2 regions of the Rhodococcus sp. 05-340-2 genome follow, and region 1 is predicted to be linked to the other one. Evidence: riboswitches for the same ligand, from Rfam matches in the RefSeq annotation. Region 1 holds a riboswitch; the other holds the start of a gene.
What was found. Region 1 has a riboswitch for cyclic di-AMP ahead of CH271_RS06405 (transglycosylase family protein). Riboswitches for the same ligand answer to the same signal wherever they lie in the genome.

Region 1 (10,666 bases):
GTGACGTCGGACTCGGTTCCGACACTGACCACCGAGGTCGTGCGCGAATACGACCGCGGCAAGGACGCCTTCACCCAGGGCTTCGAGATCGACGGCGACGTGCTCTACGAGGGCACCGGACTGGAAGGATCGTCGTTCGTCAGGCGGACATCGCTCGACACGATGACCGAACTCGACCGCGTCGACCTGCCGTCCGACCTGTTCGGCGAAGGCATCACCGTCGACGGCGACACCCTGTGGCAGATCACCTGGCAGGACGGCGTCGCGATCGCCCGCGACCGAGACACCCTCGCCGAGCAACGTCGAGTGAACTACGACGGCGAAGGCTGGGGGCTGTGCACGCAGGCATCGGCCGACCGCCTCGTGATGAGCGACGGTTCGTCCACCCTCACCTTCCGCGACCCCACGTCGTTCGACGCCCAGGGCACCGTGAACGTCACTCTCGACGGCAATCCAGTGGAGCGGCTCAACGAACTCGAATGCGCCGACGACGGATCGGTGTACGCCAACGTGTGGCAGACGTTCGACATCATGCGCATCGACCCCGAGACCGGCGCGGTGACGGCCGTCATCGACGGCACCCCCCTGTGGAATTCGATGTCGGCCTCTCAACGAGGCGGTGCCGACGTGTTCAACGGCATCGCGCAGATTCCCGGCACCGACCGATTCCTCGTCACCGGCAAATACTGGCCCACGATCTTCGAGGTGCGATTCACCGATACCGCTCCGGTAGGACAGAATTGACACCGTGACCGATCCACGTCTCCCCCACACCCCACCGGGTGCGGACGATTCAGAACAGGATCACTCCGCAGGCTCCGCTCACGCCCCCGAGCAGAACGGTGCTCCTGACCGACCCGGTCACTCCGCAGGCTCCGCTCCTGACCCCCTCGAGCACCCCGGTCTGGCGAACTACCCGCCCGCTGTTCCTCTCACGCCCACCCATGTTCCGAGTCGACGTCAGCCGCTGCCGCCGTTGCACCCGCCGCGTACCGAGCAGATCACTGCGGTGCGCGGCAAAGCCGGTGCACGCAAGCCACCGCCGATGCCCAAGAAGCTGACCGTCACCCGCGTCGCAGCCATGCGCGGACGCGAACTGACCGGTAAGGGAATCGCGTCGTTCCAGCGAGCCGCGAAGGCCGACGGTGCCGACAAGTCCGGTCTCACTGCACTGACCTACGCGACCATGGCCAACTTCGCATCGGATGCAGCGCTGGCGATCGCTTTGGCCAACACTCTCTTCTTCTCCGCGGCCACCGGTGAAGACAAGACCAAGGTCGCGCTGTATCTCGTCATCACCATCGCGCCGTTCGCGTTGATCGCGCCGCTCATCGGACCGCTGCTCGACCGATTGCAGCAGGGCCGACGCATCGCGCTCGCCACGTCCTTCGGGCTGCGCACCGTGCTGGCGGTGGTGCTGGTGTTCAACTTCGACAGCTGGGTGCTGTATCCGGCCGCGCTCGGCATGCTCGTCCTCAGCAAGTCCTTTGCGGTGCTCAAGAGCGCGGTGACGCCGCGAGTACTGCCACCGGAGATAGACCTCGTTCGCGTCAACTCCCGTCTGACGGTGTTCGGACTGCTCGGCGGCACCATCGCGGCCGGTGCCGTCGCAGGCGGCATCGCGTTCGTCGCAGGCTCGCCGGGAGCCCTGTGGTTCGTCGCGGCGATCACCGTGCTCGGGGCCTACCTGAGCATGCGCATCCCGTCCTGGGTGGAGATCACCGAGGGCGAGGTGCCCGCAACCCTGAGCTACCACGCAGAGCAGCACGGTGGACACGATTACGCCGGAAGCGGTGCTCCGACCGAGAACCTCCGCCGCACGACCTCGTCCCCGCCGACGTCGAGCAGCACCAAGAACCGCAGACAGCCCCTGGGCCGGGCCGTCATCGTCGGTCTGTGGGGTAACGGCACCATCCGGATTCTCACCGGCTTCCTGACGCTCTACATCGCGTTCGTCGCCAAATCCCGTACCGAACACGAGCCGCTTCAGCAGGCCGCGATGCTCGGACTCGTCGGAGCCGCCGCCGGTCTCGGCAACTTCTCGGGCAACGCGCTCGGTGCCAGGATCAAGCTCGGCCGGCCATCCCTTGTGGTTCTTCGGTGCACGCTCGCCGTCACGGTGGTGGCCGTCGTCGCCGCGGTCACCGACAGCTTGCTCACCGCAGCGGTGGCCGCGCTCGTTGCGTCGAGCGCCAGCGCACTCGCCAAGGTCTCCCTCGACGCATCCCTGCAGGCCGACCTGCCGCCGGAGTCGATCGCGTCGGGATTCGGCCGATCGGAAACCGTCATGCAGCTGTGCTGGGTCCTGGGCGGCACGCTCGGCGTGCTGCTCCCCACCGAGTACTGGCTCGGTTTCACCGTGGTCTCGGTGTTGCTTACGATCGGGCTCGTGCAGACATTCCTCACCTACCGCGGCAGATCACTTCTGCCCGGCTTCGGCGGCAACCGCCCCGACCACGTCGAACAAGAAGTGTCCGACGGTTCCTTCGGCGAAAACGTGACCAAGTGAATCTCGCTCCCCGCACCAAGAAGATCGCCGCCCTGACCGCAGCGGGTCTGCTCGTCGTCGCCGTCGCGTTCGTCGCGGTGCTCGCCCTGCTGATCGGGAACGCGCCGGAGAAGGAACCGGTCGTCTCCGCATACGCCAACGGCCGGGCCGTCGACGTGGAGCCGTACCTGTACTGCGCCGTCAGCGACCCGCTGTGCACCAATGTCGGAGAGACCACCGAGATTCAGGTCGGCAAGGCCCCTGCGGTGCAGCTCTCGCTCCCCGAGGCCGTCTACTCGGCACCGTGGGTACTCGCCCTGGTCTACGGCGACGACAGCGGAAATGTCGTCGAGGACAGTGCGTTCAACGAACCCGGAACCAGGCTCAGTGTCACGGTGCCCACCACGGACGACAGCGACCGAACCCTGCTCGGAATCGAAATTCGTCTGCCCACCGGCATCATCGACACCGACACAAATCAGGAGGGCTTCGTCAGCCACGCCATCTGGTCGATCGGCACGCGCCCGTAGTCGGTCCCGAGATCAGCTGTCGAGCTCGCGGGCGACGGCCCGGACCACCTCGGAGATGCGCTGAGCGATCTTGCGGTCCGGGTACTTGCCCTTGCGGAGCTCGGGCTGCACGGTCGCTTCGAGCAACGTGATCATGTCCTCGACCATCCCGTGCAGCTCGTCGGGGGTGTGCTTGCGCTCGACGGGTTCGCGGCGGGGGCTGCCGGTGTTCTGACGCACCGACGGTGCCGGCTCGAGCACCTTCAGGCTCAGCGCCTGCGGTCCGCGACGTCCCGCGGCCATACCGAACTCGACTCGCTGACCGGCTTTGAGGCCCTCGACGCCCTCGGGCAGCGCCGAGGAACGCACGTAGACGTCCTCGCCTTCCTCCTGCGAGAGGAATCCGAATCCCTTGTCGACGTCGTACCACTTCACCTTGCCGGTCGGCACTGAGCTCACCCGTTCATCTGTTGCTGTAGAAAGTTGCGTTGTTCGTGGGACCGATGTTCGGCCCGCACGAGTTTCGCGCCCCACGAGAACGTAGGACGCGAATACGTCAGTCTAGCGCGGTGATCCCGGATAGAGCATTCGAGTTGTTCCCTGCACCGCGCTCTTCACAGTGCCCCGTTTCGCACTACCGTGGTGTACGTGGACACAACGACCCGTAAGAGCAGCACCACTCTGCTGCGCATCGCGCTGGCCCTGTTCGCGATCGGCCTCGTCGCCATCGTCGCGATCCTCATGTTTCCGATCTTCTCCGACGCCAAGCCACCACTGGGGCTGTACCTGACGGCCATGTTCTCCGCGCCGACCGGCTTCGTGTTGGCCCTGGTGTACGCGCTGGCATCCGGACGAAGGGCGCGCTGACCATGCGGTTGATACTGAACGTCATCTGGCTGGTGTTCGGCGGCCTGTGGCTGGCGCTGGGCTACTTCCTCGCCGGACTGCTGCTGTGCATCCTGATCGTGACCATTCCGTTCGGCATCGCGTCGTTCCGCATCGGCGTCTACGCGCTGTGGCCGTTCGGGTCGACGATCGTGGACAAGCCGGGATCCGGGTCCGGCGCGCTCGTCGGGAACGTGCTCTGGTTGATCCTCGCCGGGTGGTGGTTGGCGCTGACTCATGTGGTCACCGCCGTCGCGATGGCGATCACCATCATCGGCATCCCGTTGGCGATCGCGAACCTGAAGATGATTCCCGTATCCCTGATGCCCCTCGGCAAGGACATCGTTGCCGTTCGGTGACCTTCCGAACCGCTTCCGGTCGATGTGACTTCCATCACATCACGCTCCGGTAACGGGTAGGCAACGGACAGGGGTTCAATGCCCGGCACGTCCACTAGCTGGGCCGACTCGAGAGACCCGAAAGGGGTACGAAATGCGCTCTCGACGACACCTCGAAATCGACAGTTACCAAATAGTGACGTAAGGCGGGAATTTCAGTACGGTCAGCAGCGGCCGGAAAGTTCGGCCGAATTCCGACCCGCAGCGCCAAACCTCGTCCCGCGGGAACCGGAACACCCTCGACGATCACCCAGGGGACGAGGACGGGGGACCCACGTCCTCCACGGACAACCGGGAAGTTGTAGCGACTCACGAAGTCGCACCGACTTCCCTTGGGGTGAAGCCCAATTGCCCACTCGCAGGAGTGAGCGAAAAGGCCGGGCTACCTCTCAGCCCGAACCCGACAGCTGACCTCGCAGGCGCGTGTGGAGAGGATTTCAACTCGTATGAGCGGACGTCATCGCAAGCCGAGCACCACTGGCAAGACCGTCGCAAAGGTCGCTGTCACCGGAGCCATCATGGGCACCGCAAGCATCGCCTTCACCGGCACCGCCAACGCGGCACCGGATTCCGACTGGGACCGACTGGCACAGTGTGAAGCCGGCGGCAACTGGGGCATCAACACCGGCAACGGATTCCAGGGCGGGTTGCAGTTCTCCCCCAGCACCTGGAACGCACACGGCGGCCAGCAGTACGCGGCCACGGCCAACCAGGCCAGCCGCGAAGAGCAGATCGCAGTCGCAGAGAAGGTCCTCGACTCGCAGGGCTGGGGCGCATGGCCGTCCTGCTCCTCGAGCCTCGGACTGAGCAGCGCGCCCACCGAGCGCAGCGTTCCGGTCACCCCCAAGGCACCGGAAGTTCCCGCACTGCCCGACCTGACGTCCATCCCGGCAGTCGACAACTCGGCCGAGGTCGTCGAGGGCATCGTCACCGCCGTCCAGAACATCACCAACGATCCGCAGATCGCCTCGTTCGTGCAGAACGCGGCCCAGGGCATCCAGCTCGATCCGCAGATCGTGAACTTCTACCAGGCCAACAAGGCATTCCTGCCTCAGTAAGCGCCCGCGACGGTTCAGCTCGTACGAAAAAAGCCCCCGACGGATGTCGGGGGCTTTTTCGTGCTCGAGTGCCGCAGCTAGCGATTGACCACGGTCACCGGATGGGCATAGGGGAGGTCTTCGACGGGCAGCGGGAACTCCGTGTCTTCGCCGAAGGGTGACAAGCCACCCGAGCGAGCGGACGAGAGTTCGGTCACCGCGTGGTCACCGCGAGCGGTTTCCGGCCAGCCTGGATCGACATAGGGCTTCTTCGACTTGTTCACCATGCGCCTATTTTGACACCTGCCCTGCGGCAAGCACCAGCCCAGGTCTCTAATCTGATAGACGATGACCGACACGACTGCGCACCGACACACCGACACGCCCCCGGATCTGCCTCAGTGGATCGCAGCTCGCAGCGACGCCGAGCTGATCAGGGCCATGTCGCTGCGTCCGGATCTGACCGCGCCGCCGCCCGCATCCCTGGCCGTGCTGGCCGGTCGGGCCGAGCAGCGCCGGTCGATCCTGCACACCGCCGACACCCTCGACACCCTGGCCCTGACGGTGCTCGAGATCCTCGCCATCGAAGAGGCGTACGAGCGGCCCGTCACCCGCGCCGCGCTGCTGGCCGTGGTCGCCAAACGCGCACCGGCCAAGAGCGTGGACAAGGCACTGGCCCAGCTGCGCGAACGCCTGCTGGTGTGGGGCGACGCAGCCGGTTTCCGGATCGGCGCCACAGCGGCGGACGCGGTGCCGTGGCGCATCGGCCGCGCTCTCGACCCGGTGGACAACCTCACCGAATCACACATCACCGCGGCCCTCGCCGAACTCGGTGACGGCGAACGCAGTCTTCTCGAGACCCTCGCCAGATCGTCCCCGACCGGCCGTACCCGCGACGCCGCACCGGGCACGCCGCCGGATCGACCCGTCCAGAAGCTGCTCGCCGCAGGCCTGCTGATCTGGTTGGACGAGCAAACCGTCGAGCTTCCCGTCCAGGTCGGGCAGATCCTGCGCGGCGAACCGATGTCGGACCCACGCTCGCTCGCCGAACCCAAGCTCGCCACCGGCACGTATTCGCTCGCCGATGTCGACGCCGCTGCCGCAGGAGAGGCACTCGAGCTGGGTCGGCACTGCGTCGCAGTGATCGAGGCACTGTCCGCTTCTCCTGCACCCGCTCTCAAGGCCGGCGGCCTCGGAGTGCGCGAGCTCCGCAAGATCAGCAAGGCAACCGGCCTCGACGACGACCGAGTGAGTGTCCTCGTCGAGTTGCTGTCGGCCGCCCATCTCATCTCGAGCGGAACACCGGACCCGGTTCCTGCGTCCGACAACGGCGACGACTACTGGGCGCCGACCCCTGCCGTCGACGCATGGCTCACCGCAGCCCCGGCGGCCCGCTGGCACACCCTCGCCTCCGCTTGGCTCGAAGTGCCGCGGGCACCGTGGGTCATCGGGATGCGTGACCCCAACGACAAGCCCATCGCCGCCCTGTCCGAGGAAGTCCGCTCTCCTGCCGCACCGCGGGATCGACGCATGATCCTGGAATTGCTCGCCGAACTCGGCAGTGGGCACGCAGCGCAGCCCGCCGACCTCGCCCGCACCCTGGCGTGGCGTCGACCCCGGTGGTCGGGGCGCTTCGGCGTCACGCCCGTCGGACATGTCCTCGCCGAGGCAACGGCTCTCGGCATCGTCGCCCGTGGGGCGATCTCGACCCCGGGCCGCTCCCTGCTGCACGACGGCAATGCCGAGGCCGACATGCGTGCGGCCCTGCCCGAGCCCATCGACTACGTCCTGGTGCAAGCCGATCTCACGCTGGTGGCACCCGGCCCGCTCGAGCCGGACCTGCAGGATCGAATCGAACTGGTCGCCGATGTGGAATCCGCGGGCGCAGCCACGATGTACCGGATCAGCGACACCAGCCTGCGCCGCGCTCTCGATGTGGGACTGAGCGCCTCCGAGCTGCACACGTTGTTCGCCACCCACTCGCGCACGCCGGTGCCCCAGGCCTTGACCTATCTGATCGACGACGTGGCTCGTCGGCACGGCCGGCTACGAGCAGGCGTCGCCGCGTCGTTCGTTCGATGCGAGGATCCGGCATTGCTGGCCGAGGTGATGGCGTCCCCGGCGGCCGAATCGCTGGCCCTGAGAGCGCTGGCTCCGACCGTCGCGATCTCCCAGGCCCCGCTCGCCGAGGTGCTCACGGTCCTGGCCGGAGCCGGGTTTGCGCCTGCGGGCGAGGACTCGTCCGGCACCATCGTCGATCTGCGATCCCGCGGGTCGCGGGTATCGGCGAGGCGGCCACGCCAGGCGTTCCGCACTCCGGCCGTCCCCACCGAGGAACAGCTGGGTTCGTTGGTGCGCGGGATGCGCGCTGCCGACAGAGCAGCAGGCAACGGCGGCGCAGTGGTGCGGGCCGACGGATCTCGGGCCAGCAGCACCGCGACGATGACGCTGCTGCAGACCGCGGCGAAGGTCAAACGGAGCGTGAGCATCGGCTACGTCGATGCCCAGGGCGTGGCGACCCATCGCATCGTCGATCCGATCAGCATCGGCGGCGGCCAACTCGACGCGTTCGACCCCGCCACCGGTGGGGTTCGGCGCTTCACGCTGCACCGGATCACCTCGGTCGCGTTGGTCGAGTAGACCGGGCTCACGTGCACGCACGCCCCTACCTGTGGACAATGGAGAAGTTGCGCTCTTTCGGGCGCAGCAGATGTCTCTAGGAGGAACCCGTGACCGACGGCCCGCTGATCGTCCAGTCCGACAAAACGCTGTTGCTCGAGGTCGATCACGAACTCGCGGGTGCAGCGCGGGCGGCCATCGCACCGTTCGCGGAGCTCGAACGTGCCCCCGAGCACGTGCACACCTATCGCATCACCCCGCTGGCACTGTGGAACGCACGTGCCGCAGGCCACGACGCCGAGCAGGTGGTCGACGCGCTGGTGAACTTCTCGCGTTACGCGGTACCGCAACCGTTGCTGGTCGACATCGTCGACACCATGGCGCGCTACGGCCGGTTGCAGTTGGTCAAGAGCCCGATACACGGTCTGGTCCTGATCAGCCTCGACCGCGCAGTGCTCACAGAGGTGATGCGCCACAAGAAGATTGCGCCCATGCTCGGCGCGATGGTCGACGAGGACACGGTGATCGTGCATCCGAGCGAACGCGGCCACGTGAAGCAGATGTTGCTCAAGATCGGCTGGCCTGCCGAGGACCTCGCCGGCTACGTCGACGGAGAAGCCCACCCCATCGAGCTCGACACCGAGGGCGGCAACTGGACGCTGCGCGACTACCAGGAGATGGCGGCCGATTCGTTCTGGGCCGGCGGCTCGGGCGTCGTCGTACTGCCCTGTGGCGCGGGCAAGACGATGGTCGGCGCAGCAGCGATGGCCAGAGCCAAGGCGACCACGCTGATTCTGGTCACCAACACCGTCGCCGGTCGGCAGTGGAAACGCGAACTCATCGCACGCACCTCGCTCACCGAGGAGGAGATCGGCGAGTATTCGGGAGAGCGCAAAGAGATTCGCCCTGTGACAATTGCCACGTATCAGGTGATCACGCGTCGTACCAAGGGTGAGTACAAGCACCTCGAGCTCTTCGATTCCCGCGACTGGGGATTGGTGATCTACGACGAGGTGCATCTACTCCCCGCGCCGGTGTTCCGTATGACGGCCGATCTGCAGTCGCGTCGACGCCTCGGCCTCACCGCGACGCTCGTCCGCGAGGACGGCCGCGAGGGCGACGTCTTCTCGCTGATCGGGCCCAAGCGCTACGACGCGCCGTGGAAGGACATCGAGGCGCAGGGCTGGATCGCACCGGCCGAGTGCATCGAGGTTCGCGTCACCCTCACCGATGCCGAGCGCATGTCGTACGCGGTCGCCGAGCCCGAGGAGCGCTACAAGCTGTGTTCGACGGCGCACACGAAGATCGCCGTCGTGAAATCGATCCTCGCCAAACACCAGGACGCTCCGACGTTGGTCATCGGTGCGTACCTCGACCAGCTGAACGAGCTCGGTGAAGCGCTGAACGCTCCGGTCATTCAGGGCTCGACCAAGAACAAGGAACGTGAAGTGCTGTTCGACGCGTTCCGCAAGGGCGAGATCCAGACGCTCGTGGTGAGCAAGGTCGCGAACTTCTCGATCGACCTTCCGGAAGCCTCCGTGGCGGTGCAGGTTTCGGGAACGTTCGGCTCCAGGCAGGAAGAGGCTCAGCGCCTCGGCCGACTGCTCCGACCGAAACACGACGGCGGTCAGGCACACTTCTACTCGGTGGTCTCCCGCGACACCCTCGATGCCGAGTACGCAGCCCACCGTCAGCGTTTCCTCGCCGAACAGGGCTACGCCTACCGCATCACCGACGCGGACGATCTGCTCGGTCCGGCGATCTGAGACTTCGGGTCGGCTCGGTGCCGTGCTAGGAATACCTGTGTGCGCAAGTTCGAGTTCCCTGTAGACGTAGCCCACGCGAAGTCGGTCAACGAGACGTTCACCGAGCTTCGCCGGTTGCGGGCATCCGCAGCGCTCACCGCGGTGTTCCTGATCGCGCTGGGAGCGTGGTTCATCTGGATCGCGGCCCCGTGGTCGTACATCCTCGGCGTGGTGTTCCTGATCGGCGCGGCCACCTCGCTCTGGGTGATGCTGTGGGCGCCCCGAAAGATGGGTTCCATCGAATCGCAATATGCTGCAGGCGATCTGGTGCCGGCGGTGGTGACCGAGAAGCTACCGAGTGGAGCAATACTGCTGGCCCTGGTCGATATCGCGAAGCCGGAGGTCGACGAGCCGCACTTCGTGTTGATCACCCGCGTCGTGCGGTCGCTTCCCGGACACGCCGTCGAGCGGGGCGCACAGGTGCCCGCGGTGTCGGTTCTCGCGGACCGTGGCCGAAACACCGGCGGTCGAACGTGGCAGTTGGCCTCGGCGATGCCCATCGCATGGGGAACCACCGATCCGGCAGTCATCACACGCGCCGTCGAGGAGATCACCGAGGGTGAGTGGGCGTTGCTGCACGCCAACATCGGCCTGTCGGAGAAGGTCCGCACGGCCAAGAACCAACAGTTGCTCATCGATCCTGCGGATCTTCCCGACGACCTGCGCTAGAGCCTGCAGCAACGACCTAAGCCAGTGCGGCGATCACTTCCCGCTCGAAGAGTTCGATGCCGGAGCGGTCGTAGGCCGCTTCGGGGAAATAGAAGATGCCGTACGTCATCCCTTGGTCCTGCAGCGCCGTCAGGTTTTCGACGATCTGCTCAGGAGTTCCCACTGCGGGCATGCCGCGGTACGCATCGAGTGCGCTGTGCGCCTTCTCGGCGCCCACGTACTCGGTCAGGCGAGCTTCGAGGGCGCGCAGTCTGTC
Region 2 (10,666 bases), on a different contig from region 1:
ACGATGATCGACGCCGCGAACATCAGAGCGGCCCAGTGGTGAATCTGCCGCATGAACAGACCGCCACGAACCTCGAACGTGATGTCGAGAGCGGTGGCGTATGCCCTGGACATCGTCACGCCGTTGAGGGGGGTGTACGCACCGTCGTACACGACTTCGCTGAGCGACGGATCGAAGAACAGGGTGAGGAACACACCCGAGATCAGCAGGATGACGAAGCTGTACAGCGCGATCTCACCGAGCAGGAACGACCAGTGCGTGGGGAAGACCTTGTTGATCTGGCGACGCAATCCCGGCGCCAAGTGGTAACGACTGTCTACGCCGTCGGCCTGCTTGGCGGCGAGGGTTTGCAATGTACTCATGAGTCACGCTCCGGACGACGTTCCCAGAAGGCGGGTCCAAGAGCTTCGGTGAAGTCTCCCGAAGCGACGAGGAATCCCTCTTCGTTGACAGTGATGGGAAGTTGGGGCAGCGCACGCGCAGCCGGTCCGAAGATCGGCTTGCCGTACTCGAGCGCGTTGAACTGCGACTGGTGGCAAGGGCACAGAATTCGGTTGGTCTGCTGCTCGTACAACGATGTCGGGCAACCCAGGTGCGTGCAGATCTTCGAGTAGGCGAAGTAATCGCCGTAGTTGAAGCTTTCTTGGCCCTTGCGCTTGACGACGGTGCTGGCGGCGTCCGGGCGAAGGCGGATGAGCATGACCGAGTTACGAACACCGCGCAGAGATACGAGCAGGTCGTGCTCGCTCTCGCGGTCCGCTTCGCGGAACGGGAAGACGGTCTCCATGGCACCAGCGTCCAAGTCCTCGGGCCGAACGAGAACGACATCTTCCGGTCGCCCGGTGTCTCGTCGGAGGTAGATGGTCTCTCCATCGTAGCGAGGAGTCCAGCCGGATACCCACAACGGAGAATCTTCGCCCTTCGCCCACGGGTTCTTGATCAGGCCACCGAGGGGAAGCAGCGCCATGACGCCGAGTGCGCCACCACCGAATACCAGCGATCGCTTGATCACCTTGCGACGACCGATGGTCGACGTGTCGAGGGAGTCGCCCAGCTCGGCGACGAGCGTCTTGCGGTCCGTCTCCGACGAACCACCGTCGTGGCGATCCTGGATCGAGACCTCTTCCGGGATGAACTTCTTGGTGAACTGCACCGCGCCGACACCGACCGCGAGGATCGCCAGGCCCATCGTGCCGCCGATCAGCGGGGTGTACAGCGAGTAGGCCAGGTAGTTCTCTTCGCCGATGCCGGCGTACTGCCACGGCCAGAACAGGTAGATACCGATGAACGCGACTGCGGCGAGACCGGCGATCGTGAACCAGATCGCGACGCTGCGCTCGGCGCGCTTCTCGGCGCGGGTACCTTCCACAGCCCAACGGTTGCGGCGGAAAGCGACGTCGACGCCGTCGAGGTTGGTACCGAGCTCGACCAGTTCGTCGCGGCTCATCGCGGCGAGCTCTTCGTCGGTGTACTTCTTGTCCGCGTTCACGCCTTCGGAACCGGTCGCATCCTTGCGTCCGGATTCGTCGTCGTTGTTCGCGTCCTTACGGCCGGAATCGCCGTCGGTCATGATCTAGCTCCGATCCACAAAGTTGCTCCGACGACGGCGATGATGCCGACCGTCCAGATAGCGATCATCTCGGTACCGGGACCGAAGCTTCCGATGCTCCAACCGCCTGCGGGAAGCGTTTCCTGGGCCGACTTGACGTACGCGATGATGTCGGACTTCTCCTCGATCGTCAGCTGACGATCGGAGAACTTCGGCATGTTCTGCGGACCGGTGACCATCGCGGTGTAGATCTCCTGCTCGTTGGCAGGGCCGAGGGACGGTGCGAACTTGCCCGAGGACAGAGCGCCGCCTTCACCGGTGAAGTTGTGGCAGGAAGCGCAGTTGAGACGGAACAGTTCGCTGCCGCGTCCGATGTCGCCGCCGCGCAGCGACTCCTGGGCGATCTCACCGTTCTCGTCGCGGATGACTGTGGGTCCGCCGCCGTTGGCGTTGATGAACGCACCGAGGGCGTCGATCTGCTTGTCGTTGAACTTCGGCGGCTTGCGCATCGCCTGTGCCTCGTTGCGAACGGCGGGCATACGGCCGCTCGACACCTGGAAGTACACGGCTGCTTCGCCGACGCCGATGAGGCTCGGTCCGCGATCCTGAACACCCTGCAGGTTGGCACCGTGGCACGTGACGCAGGACGTGTCGTAGAGCTGCTTGCCCTCGCGGATCAGCGCTGCCGAATCGGTATCGGCGGTCGCGACCTGCGGGGTCGGCGTCAGAGCCGAAGCGAGGAACCCTGCGCTCAGAAGGCCCATCATCAGTACGAGCGCACCGGTGATGCGTCGGCGCGTCTTACGCTGCCGTCTCGTCTTGGAGGCGGCGTTGTCGTCGGATGCTGCTGGGGGAGATGAACTCATCTTCTATCCCTTGTCGTGTCGGGACGGACCGAACGTCGGGGGCTGAATCCGTTCGCTCGTTATCTTTGGCGTGCTGACTGTCACTAGCGGATGAAGTAGATCGTTGCGAAGAGGGCAATCCAGACGATGTCGACGAAGTGCCAGTAGTACGAAACGACGATGGCGGCGGTGGCCTGCGCGGGCGTGAACTTACTGACCAGCGTCCTGGTGATCAGGAACACGAAGGCGATGAGTCCGCCGATCACGTGCAGTCCGTGGAAGCCGGTCGTGATGTAGAAGACCGAGCCGTACACGCTGCTCGAGAGCGTCGTGCCCTCGTGGACCATGTGGTAGTACTCGTACGCCTGGCCGGCCACGAAGAACGCGCCCATGACCAACGTGATGATGTACCAGCGGCGCAGTCCGAAGACGTCACCTCGCTCGGCGGCGAACACACCCAGCTGGCAGGTGAACGACGATGCGATCAGCACCGCGGTCACCGGCACAGCGAGAGCGAGGTTCAGTTCCGTCGGCTCCGGCGGCCAGATTCCATTCGCCTGGGCGCGTGCGACGAAGTACATCGCAAACAGCCCGGCGAAGAACATGAGTTCACTAGACAGCCACACGATCGTGCCGACGCTGACCATATTGGGGCGGTTCAGCGAGTGCACGCGTTGGGTGATTGCCGATCCTTGAGTCCCTACAGCGCTCGTCACAAAGAGAAGTATGACCCGTCGTAGTACGGAAGGCATATCCGGGTCCGCTCTTGGCGCGTCGTGTCGGAACGAATCCGAGTGCCTCCTTGTTCCCGTGCTGGTGGGAGGCCCTGTACGGGCCGGTAGGGTCCAGTCGTGCAAGGCTGGCCTCATGGCAAAGCGCACCGAAGGTGGATGGTTTCGGAGACTGTTCTCGCGATCGACGGCCGAACGTCTGGACCCCACCCGTGACGACCTGGTGGCAGTGGCGAGTTGCTTCGACGATGCACAGGCTTGCTCGGCCGTGCTCGACGAAGCGGCGAGGACCCAGCCGGTGTGGACGGAGGCGTCGGACGTGCTGCTTCGGCACCATCTGCTGTTGCCCGCTCACGAAGTGGAGGACGCCGCGTCCGTCGCGGCGCAGGACGGTTACGAAGTCGGACCGAACGTCGAACTCGCGGACAGCGAGGGCTATCGCCCGAAGGTCGACGACGGCGTCCCTCTGGTGCTGCAACGTGTGCAGGTGCTCGACGCCTTGCACTGCTCGCAGGAGCGTTCTCGCATGGCGGGCCTCGCTCAGCGTCGAGGGGGAGCCGTACTCGGCTGGGACGCGCTGCAGCCCGCGCAGCCCGACGCAGCGTCTGGCTAAGCTTCCACGGCACCGAGTGCATCGACGGCAGAAGGGCACGGCAGAACCACCATGACCGCAGCGATCAGCGACGAACAGCCGCGAACCTGGCGTCGAATCCTCGGCGCGTTGACGAACCACACCGACCTGTCCAGCGCCGACACCGGCTGGGTCATGGACGAGATCATGGCCGACAACGCGACAGCCGCGCAGATCGCAGCCTTCGGCGTAGCGCTCAAGATGAAGGGCCCGACGCCGGCGGAGGTGAACGGACTGGCCGAGTCGATGCTGGCGCACGCAGTGCTGGTGCACACCGACACCGACGCCGTCGACGTCGTGGGGACCGGAGGGGACGGAGCAGACACCGTCAACATCTCCACGATGGCCGCCATCGTCGTCGCTGCCAGCGGCATCCGAGTCGTCAAGCACGGCAACCGCGCAGCCTCGTCGAAGAGCGGCACGACCGACGTGCTCGAGGCGTTGGGTGTCCGCGTGACACTCGGGGCCGCCGCAGTCGCGGCGAGCGTCGAGCAGGTCGGCATCGGCTTCTGCTTCGCGCCGATCCACCACCCCGCACTGCGCTTCGCTGCCGCACCGCGCAAGGAAATCGGAATCCCCACGGTCTTCAACGTGCTGGGGCCACTGACGAACCCGGGCCGTCCGCGCGCAGGCCTGATCGGCTGCGCGTTCGAGAACCTGGTCCCCGTGGTCGCCGACGTGTTCGCCGCCAGGGGCAGCTCGGTGCTCGTCGTCCGCGGCGACGACGGACTGGACGAGATCACCCTGTCGACCACCACGACCGTGCACGTGGTGTCCGGTGGTTCGGTGAAAGTCGAGACGATCGACCCGCTCGACTACGGCATCGCCCGAGCGCCCATCGAAGCTCTGAAAGGCGGAGACGCCCAATTCAACGCAGCCGTGGCGCATCGCGTGTTCGCCGGTGAACACGGCCCCGTGCGCGATGCAGTACTGCTCAACGCGGCCGCAGCAATGGCAGCGCACCATGGCGTGTCCGGCGACCTCCACACCCGGATCGAAGCCGGATTGGCCACTGCCGCAACGACAGTCGATTCGGGCGCGGCAGCACGTCTGCTCGCCGATTGGGGTCGATGCACCAACGAACTCGTCGACTGATGTAGAGGACGCCTACTCGCCTATCGAGAAGCCGGCATCGACATCGGCGCTCGAATAGGACTGGAACGCAATGTGAGTGGTGGTGCTGCGCACTCCCCGCACACGATTGATGTGCTTGGTGATGACCTCTGCGATCGAAGCATGATCGCGAACCTTGACGATGGCGATCAAATCGACATCCCCAGCACACGAGTAGACCTCCGACACCCCGTCGACATCGGCAACGGCCTGAGCCGCCTCCGGAATCAAGTCGGCCTCGGCGTCGATCAAGACGATGGCATTGATCATCTGTGCTCCTCAAGCATCTCGAGCTCGGTGTCCGACGCGAGCTACCCCCAGACCCTAGTTGCTGCCGTGCTGCATGAGTCGTTCCGCAGGCTCCACTCCTGCCCTGAACGGTCGTTCCGCAGGCTCCACTCCTGCCCTGAACGGTCGTTCCGCAGGCTCCACTCCTGCCCTGAACGGTCGTTCCGCAGGCTCCACTCCTGCCCGTGCTGCTTCTCGCGCCGTCCGACACCACGACCCCCACGAACCCGCCGACCGTGCCGGGCTGCAGTACCCACTGCTCGTACGCACGATTCGGACGCCGTCCGTACGCAGCCAGGCCGCAATCAGTCCGACTTCCTCCGGCGGCGCGCCGCGAAGCGGGGTGGTATCGGGCAGCACCGTCTCGGCCGACGCGGTGATGGCATCGACAACAGGCATCGGATGCACTCCGCGCGGCGCGACGGCAGCGCCGGCCAGACGCCCGAAGCGCACCACGATCAACTCCCACCCGCCGTCGGACGTCCGCTTCGCCGCAACCAGTTCGGCAATGGTGGCCACTGCTGCCGATCGGTGCATCCTGCGCAGTGCATCGACGGTGATCGCGATTCGGTCGCGTAGACGAGCTGCCGTCTCGTACAGCTCCTTGTCCGCCAACTCGGCGACGCGGCGGCGCATGGAGTAGAGAACGGCATCGTCCTGACCGCACACGAGGGCGAGAAACTGTGTCGGGGCGTCCGAGTACTCGTCGGCCGTCAACGGGCCGGACAGTGCCGCTGGGCAGCCTCCGACGTCGGTTGCCGGGCAGTGGTCACCGTGTCGGACCGAGCGAGCCAGACGTCGAGTGCACGTTCGTAGGCGGCAGAACTCCGCGACGAGCGCAGCGGCCTCGGCGGCGTCGCCGCGAACCGAGAACGGTCCGAGGCTATTCGGCGTCGGCGTGCGAACGATCGACAGGCGGGGAAACGCCTCGTCGGTCAGGGTGATCCACCACCCCTTCCTGGGAAACTTCGAGCGGCGGTTGTACGGCGGGATGTGCGCCGAGAGCAGCCGTAGCTCGCGGACTCCGGCCTCGAGCGCGTGCGCACACTCGACGTGGTCGACGCGAGTGGCCAATGCGACCATCTCCTTCATCCGGCCTCTCGTCTCCGAGCCGGTGAAGTAGTTGCGCACGCGTCGCTTGAGGTTGTTGGACGTACCGACGTACAGCACCTCGTCGGACGGGCCGCGGAACAGATAGACGCCGGGGGTGCCGGGTAGATGAGCAGCCAGGCCGCGTTTGGCGCGCTGGCCGGCCGACACCGCGGGTAGGTAGTCGACCAACTCGGCGTAGCTGTGGACTCCCTGATTGCCCACACGTTCGATGAGGCCGTGCAGAACGTCGACGGTCGCTCGGGCGTCGTCGAGTGCGCGGTGCGTGGGCCTGGTGCCGGACCGGAACAACGTCGACAGTGCGGACAGCTTCACCGACGGGGCTTCGTCGCGCGTCAGAACTCGACGAGCCAGCTTGACGGTGCACAGCACCTGAAACCGTGGCCACGCGATGTCGAGACGACTGGCGGCCGCTTTGAGGAATCCCGTGTCGAAGCCGGCGTTGTGCGCCACCAGCACCGAACCGCGGGCGAATTCGAGGAAACCGGGCAGGACCCGTTCGATGCGCGGCGCGCCGATGAGCATCGCCGATGTGATGCCGGTCAGCTCCACGATGTACGGCGGGATGGATCTGCCCGGGTCGATCAGGGTGGCGAACTCGCCGAGAATTTCGCCGCCTCGAACCTTGACAGCCCCGATCTCGGTGATGGCCTCGGTGTCCGCGCTACCACCGGTGGTCTCGAGGTCGACGACGACGAACGTCGTCTCGTGCAGAGGGGTGTCGAGTTCGTCGAACGTCAGCTGGATGGGCAGGCTCACCGGGACGACGTTAGGGCCGACCTCCGACAAGAACGCTCAGCGCGCCGCCGAACGTCGTCGTGTCACGAAACCTGTCGGTGCCCGACGCTATCTTTCGCTTCGTCGGCCGATTCGGCCGCCGGAAACCATAAAGAGACAAGGATCACAATGATCATCGACTGCAGTGACTGCCTGGTCCGTGACATCGCCTGCGCGGACTGCGTCGTAACGGTGCTTCTCGGGGCTCCGGGGATGCCGTCGAGATCGGACGGGCGGTGGGTCGGTCCGCCGTCTCGTATCACTCTCGAGCAGGAAGAACTCGGTGCCATGGGTGTGCTCGCCGATGTCGGTCTCGTGCCCACTCTCAAGCTCGTCGTGAACGACGAGGACGCCGCCGAGGTTCCGTTGTTATCGACTCGTGACACACCGGGGGATCAGCGCGCCGGCTAGCGAGAATCGGGGCGAATTCACTCGCCTCGGCGAGTTGGGGTCGACACAGGGGTATGCCATTTCGTAACCTTCCTGAGACCTTGCGGAGTCTCGCCAGTCCAAACCGGAGTGGCGTCGCAAGTCACCGCCTAATCGTTCACTCGCGAGAGTGTTCGTACCGGGAACCCGATATCTACTGGGGTGAATCCCGCTGAGCCACCACACGGTGGCCGGTGGGTAGGGCTGCTCTTCCCAGCCCGAACCCGTCAGCTAACTCGGTCGGCGGACGATAGGAAGAAACGGAGCACCATCTTTCGTGGCGTCACAACTTTCCAACCGATCATTGCGGCGAGTCCTCGTAGCCGGAGCGCTCACGGCAGGCGTGGTCATTCTTCCCGCTGCACCCGCAATGGCGGCCCCCCTCACCATTCCCGGCGTCGGAACCTTCGAGATTCCTGACATCCCGGGCCTCCCTCCCCTCAACATTCCTGGTGTGCCTGCGCCTGGTGCGCCGTTGGCACCCCAGGTCACCCCGGCAGCGAAGGCCGTTCAGGCTGCAGAATCCAAGATCGGAGCACCGTACGTGTACGGCGCTTCGGGTCCGGATTCGTTCGACTGCTCCGGCCTCGTTCAGTGGGCGTACAAGCAGGCCGGCATCAGCTTGCCCCGTACGAGCTACGACCAGGCGGCCGCAGGCACTCCGGTCTCGCGCGACAGCCTCGCCCCCGGCGATGTCGTCTCGTTCTACGACGGATCGCACTCGGGCATCTACGTCGGCAACGGCAATGTCGTGCATGCATCCACGTCCGGCGTGCCGGTCAAGGTTGCTCCGCTTGCCTCGATGCCGTTCGACGGTGCTCGCCGTTACTGATTCGAGCGACCGACGTCTGCTGTGATCGACCGACAGGGTCGAGCCGTTCATCGGCTCGGCCCTGTCGGCGTATCCGGACACGGACCGCGCGACACGCCGGTCCGGTGGACAGGGAAGCATCCAGTTCGTAATCTGATCGAGACCTGGTCGATGTTTATTTTGTGACCTGTCACCTCGAACCCCCGTCGATTTCGGACCGTGTTCACGTCCGCGCCCGTAAGAGCATGGGTATGGTTCGTTTTCGGTTTACTTTTCCAACCGTTGCCTCGGTCGAGGTGACATCTGTGAGGACGGAGAGTCGCTTTCCGTGGCGATATCGAGATCTACCCGAGCGTTGCGTACGGCCCGTAACTCGCTGGTTGCTGTTGCACTGACTGCATGCATCGCCGTGGTGCCGACGACGACGGCGACCGCGCAGCCGGGATTCGGTTCGGCGTCCGACGCGCAGACCGAGCTCGCCGAGCTTTCTCGCCAGTCCGAGCAGACCACCGAATCTCTGCACAATGCTCAGATCGATCTCGACGCCAAGAACCAGCAGCAACTCGACGCGCAGGTCGTCGTCGACCAGAGCCGTGCCGCGGTGGACGCAGCGCAGGCTCAGCTGGAGCAGCTCAAACCGGCCATGGACAAGGTCGCCAACGTCAACTATCAGGGCGCGCGGACCAACCGACTGTTCGCCGTCATGGTCAGCGACTCGCCACAGCAGTTGCTCGACCAAATGTCGGCGCTGGACGTGATCTCTGCGGAGACCGCCGACCAGGTTGCTCGTTTCAAGCAGGCGAGCTCGGATGCCGAGACGGCCGAGCAGGCCGCGACGACGGCCGCCGAGCAGGCGCGCGTCGCCGCGGAACAAGCCAAGGCCGTCAGCGACGACCTCCAGGCCAAGCAGAGTGAGTTGCAGGGGCAGATAGCCGAGGTCATGGCCGCCTACAGTGCGCTCTCGTCCTCGGAGCAACTGGCTCTGGCCGGTTCGGCCCTGCCCGACGGATTCGACCCCGCCACGATTCTGCAGAACCTGACGCCGGGATCGGGTGCCAGTGCGCTGCAGGCCGGCCTGACGCAGATCGGCAAGCCGTACGTGTGGGGCGCAACCGGCCCGGACGGCTTCGACTGCTCAGGGTTGGTCGTGTGGGCGTACAAGCAGGTGGGCAAGACGTTGCCGCGGTCGAGTCAGGCGCAGGCGGCAGGCGGAACTCCGGTGGATCAGAAGGATCTGCAGCCGGGTGACGTCGTCCTGTTCTATCCGGACATCTCACACGTCGGCATCTATGCCGGAAACGGCAACGTGCTGCATGCCTCCACCTTCGGTGTTCCCGTGAAGGTGCAGTCGATGGCTTCGTTCCCGTACTACGGGGCGCGTCGATACTGAGGGTGTGTCTCGACGATCGACTGACGGCGGCATGAACGCCTCGAACCGGCCATCCGGGTTGCAGGTTCTCCTCCGATCGTCATGGCTGCGTTGGACAGCGGTCGTGGTCGTCGCAATCGTGGCCGTCTCGGTCGTCCTGATTCACCGATTCGACGGCACGCCCAGTGCCGGGACCGCCGACGTGACAGTCGCTCAGGCCCCGCCGACCTACGATCAGCAGCGCCGCGCCGATGTGACCGTCCTCCTCGACCAGTGGGCGCGGGCGGTTCGCTCCGGAGATCTCGATGCACTGCGCGAGTTGATGGATCCGCAGGCCGACCCCGACTTCGTGGAAGCACAGATGCGTCGGGCGGCAGTGGTTCCGGGCGTCCCCTTCGCCGAGTTCGGCTACGACCTGGGTGACGACCCCGAGACCCCGGTGCCGCCGCCGATCGCCGCGGCGCTCGATTCCACCGATGTGTGGGCACCCTCGGTGTATCTGCGCTACGCGGTCACCGGTCCGGACGTATCGCCGACGCGGCGGCCGGTCTCACTGGTCGTGGCCGAGCGGGACGGTCGGTGGCGGCTGGTCGACGACGCGGACCTGACCGAGTACCGACGCCACACCTGGCGTGGGCCGTGGGATTTCGACCCTCTGACCGTGCGCTCGGTGCCCACCGCAGCCGGGACATCGGTGGTCATGGGCCATCCGGACCGCGAGCAGTTCGTCGAGAGCCTCGCGGCCGAACTTCCGTCGGCAACCGCAGCCGTCACCGACTTCTGGGGAGACGACTGGGCGCGCGACGGGCTGGTCTTCGTCGCATCCTCCGCGGAGGAGTTCGCCGAACTGACGGGATCCGATCCGTCCACCGATGTGGCCGCGGTGACGGTGTCCGACGCGGTTGCGGGGGACGGCTCCCGGCCGACGGGTCAGCGGGTGGTGTTCGGTCCCGACGCGGCGACGCGGTTGACTGCGTTCACCGCGCGCTCGGTTCTGCGACACGAGTTGACCC

Region 2: another riboswitch for cyclic di-AMP. It lies ahead of CH271_RS26020 (C40 family peptidase); the one in region 1 lies ahead of CH271_RS06405 (transglycosylase family protein).

What each region holds. Positions count from the first base shown of each region.
Region 1 covers NZ_NOYU01000010.1:448,609-459,274, reverse strand. Annotated here, with positions in the region: gene CH271_RS06435 (glutaminyl-peptide cyclotransferase) at 1-744, shown strand, start outside; gene CH271_RS06430 (MFS transporter) at 749-2,509, shown strand; gene CH271_RS06425 (DUF2771 domain-containing protein) at 2,506-3,018, shown strand; gene CH271_RS06420 (cold-shock protein) at 3,031-3,447, opposite strand; gene CH271_RS06415 (hypothetical protein) at 3,646-3,864, shown strand; gene CH271_RS06410 (YccF domain-containing protein) at 3,867-4,241, shown strand; cyclic di-AMP (ydaO/yuaA leader) riboswitch at 4,518-4,718, shown strand; gene CH271_RS06405 (transglycosylase family protein) at 4,727-5,338, shown strand; gene CH271_RS06400 (hypothetical protein) at 5,416-5,604, opposite strand; gene CH271_RS06395 (helicase-associated domain-containing protein) at 5,666-7,957, shown strand; gene CH271_RS06390 (DNA repair helicase XPB) at 8,047-9,702, shown strand; gene CH271_RS06385 (DUF3239 domain-containing protein) at 9,742-10,410, shown strand; gene CH271_RS06380 (LLM class F420-dependent oxidoreductase) at 10,427-10,666, opposite strand, start outside.
Region 2 covers NZ_NOYU01000042.1:183,926-194,591, reverse strand. Annotated here, with positions in the region: gene qcrB (cytochrome bc1 complex cytochrome b subunit) at 1-362, opposite strand, end outside; gene qcrA (cytochrome bc1 complex Rieske iron-sulfur subunit) at 359-1,570, opposite strand; gene qcrC (cytochrome bc1 complex diheme cytochrome c subunit) at 1,567-2,415, opposite strand; gene ctaE (aa3-type cytochrome oxidase subunit III) at 2,499-3,110, opposite strand; gene CH271_RS26045 (hypothetical protein) at 3,262-3,738, shown strand; gene trpD (anthranilate phosphoribosyltransferase) at 3,790-4,851, shown strand; gene CH271_RS26035 (Lrp/AsnC family transcriptional regulator) at 4,864-5,139, opposite strand; gene CH271_RS26030 (DEDD exonuclease domain-containing protein) at 5,194-7,026, opposite strand; gene CH271_RS26025 (hypothetical protein) at 7,174-7,455, shown strand; cyclic di-AMP (ydaO/yuaA leader) riboswitch at 7,571-7,734, shown strand; gene CH271_RS26020 (C40 family peptidase) at 7,751-8,305, shown strand; gene CH271_RS26015 (C40 family peptidase) at 8,613-9,674, shown strand; gene CH271_RS26010 (hypothetical protein) at 9,706-10,666, shown strand, end outside.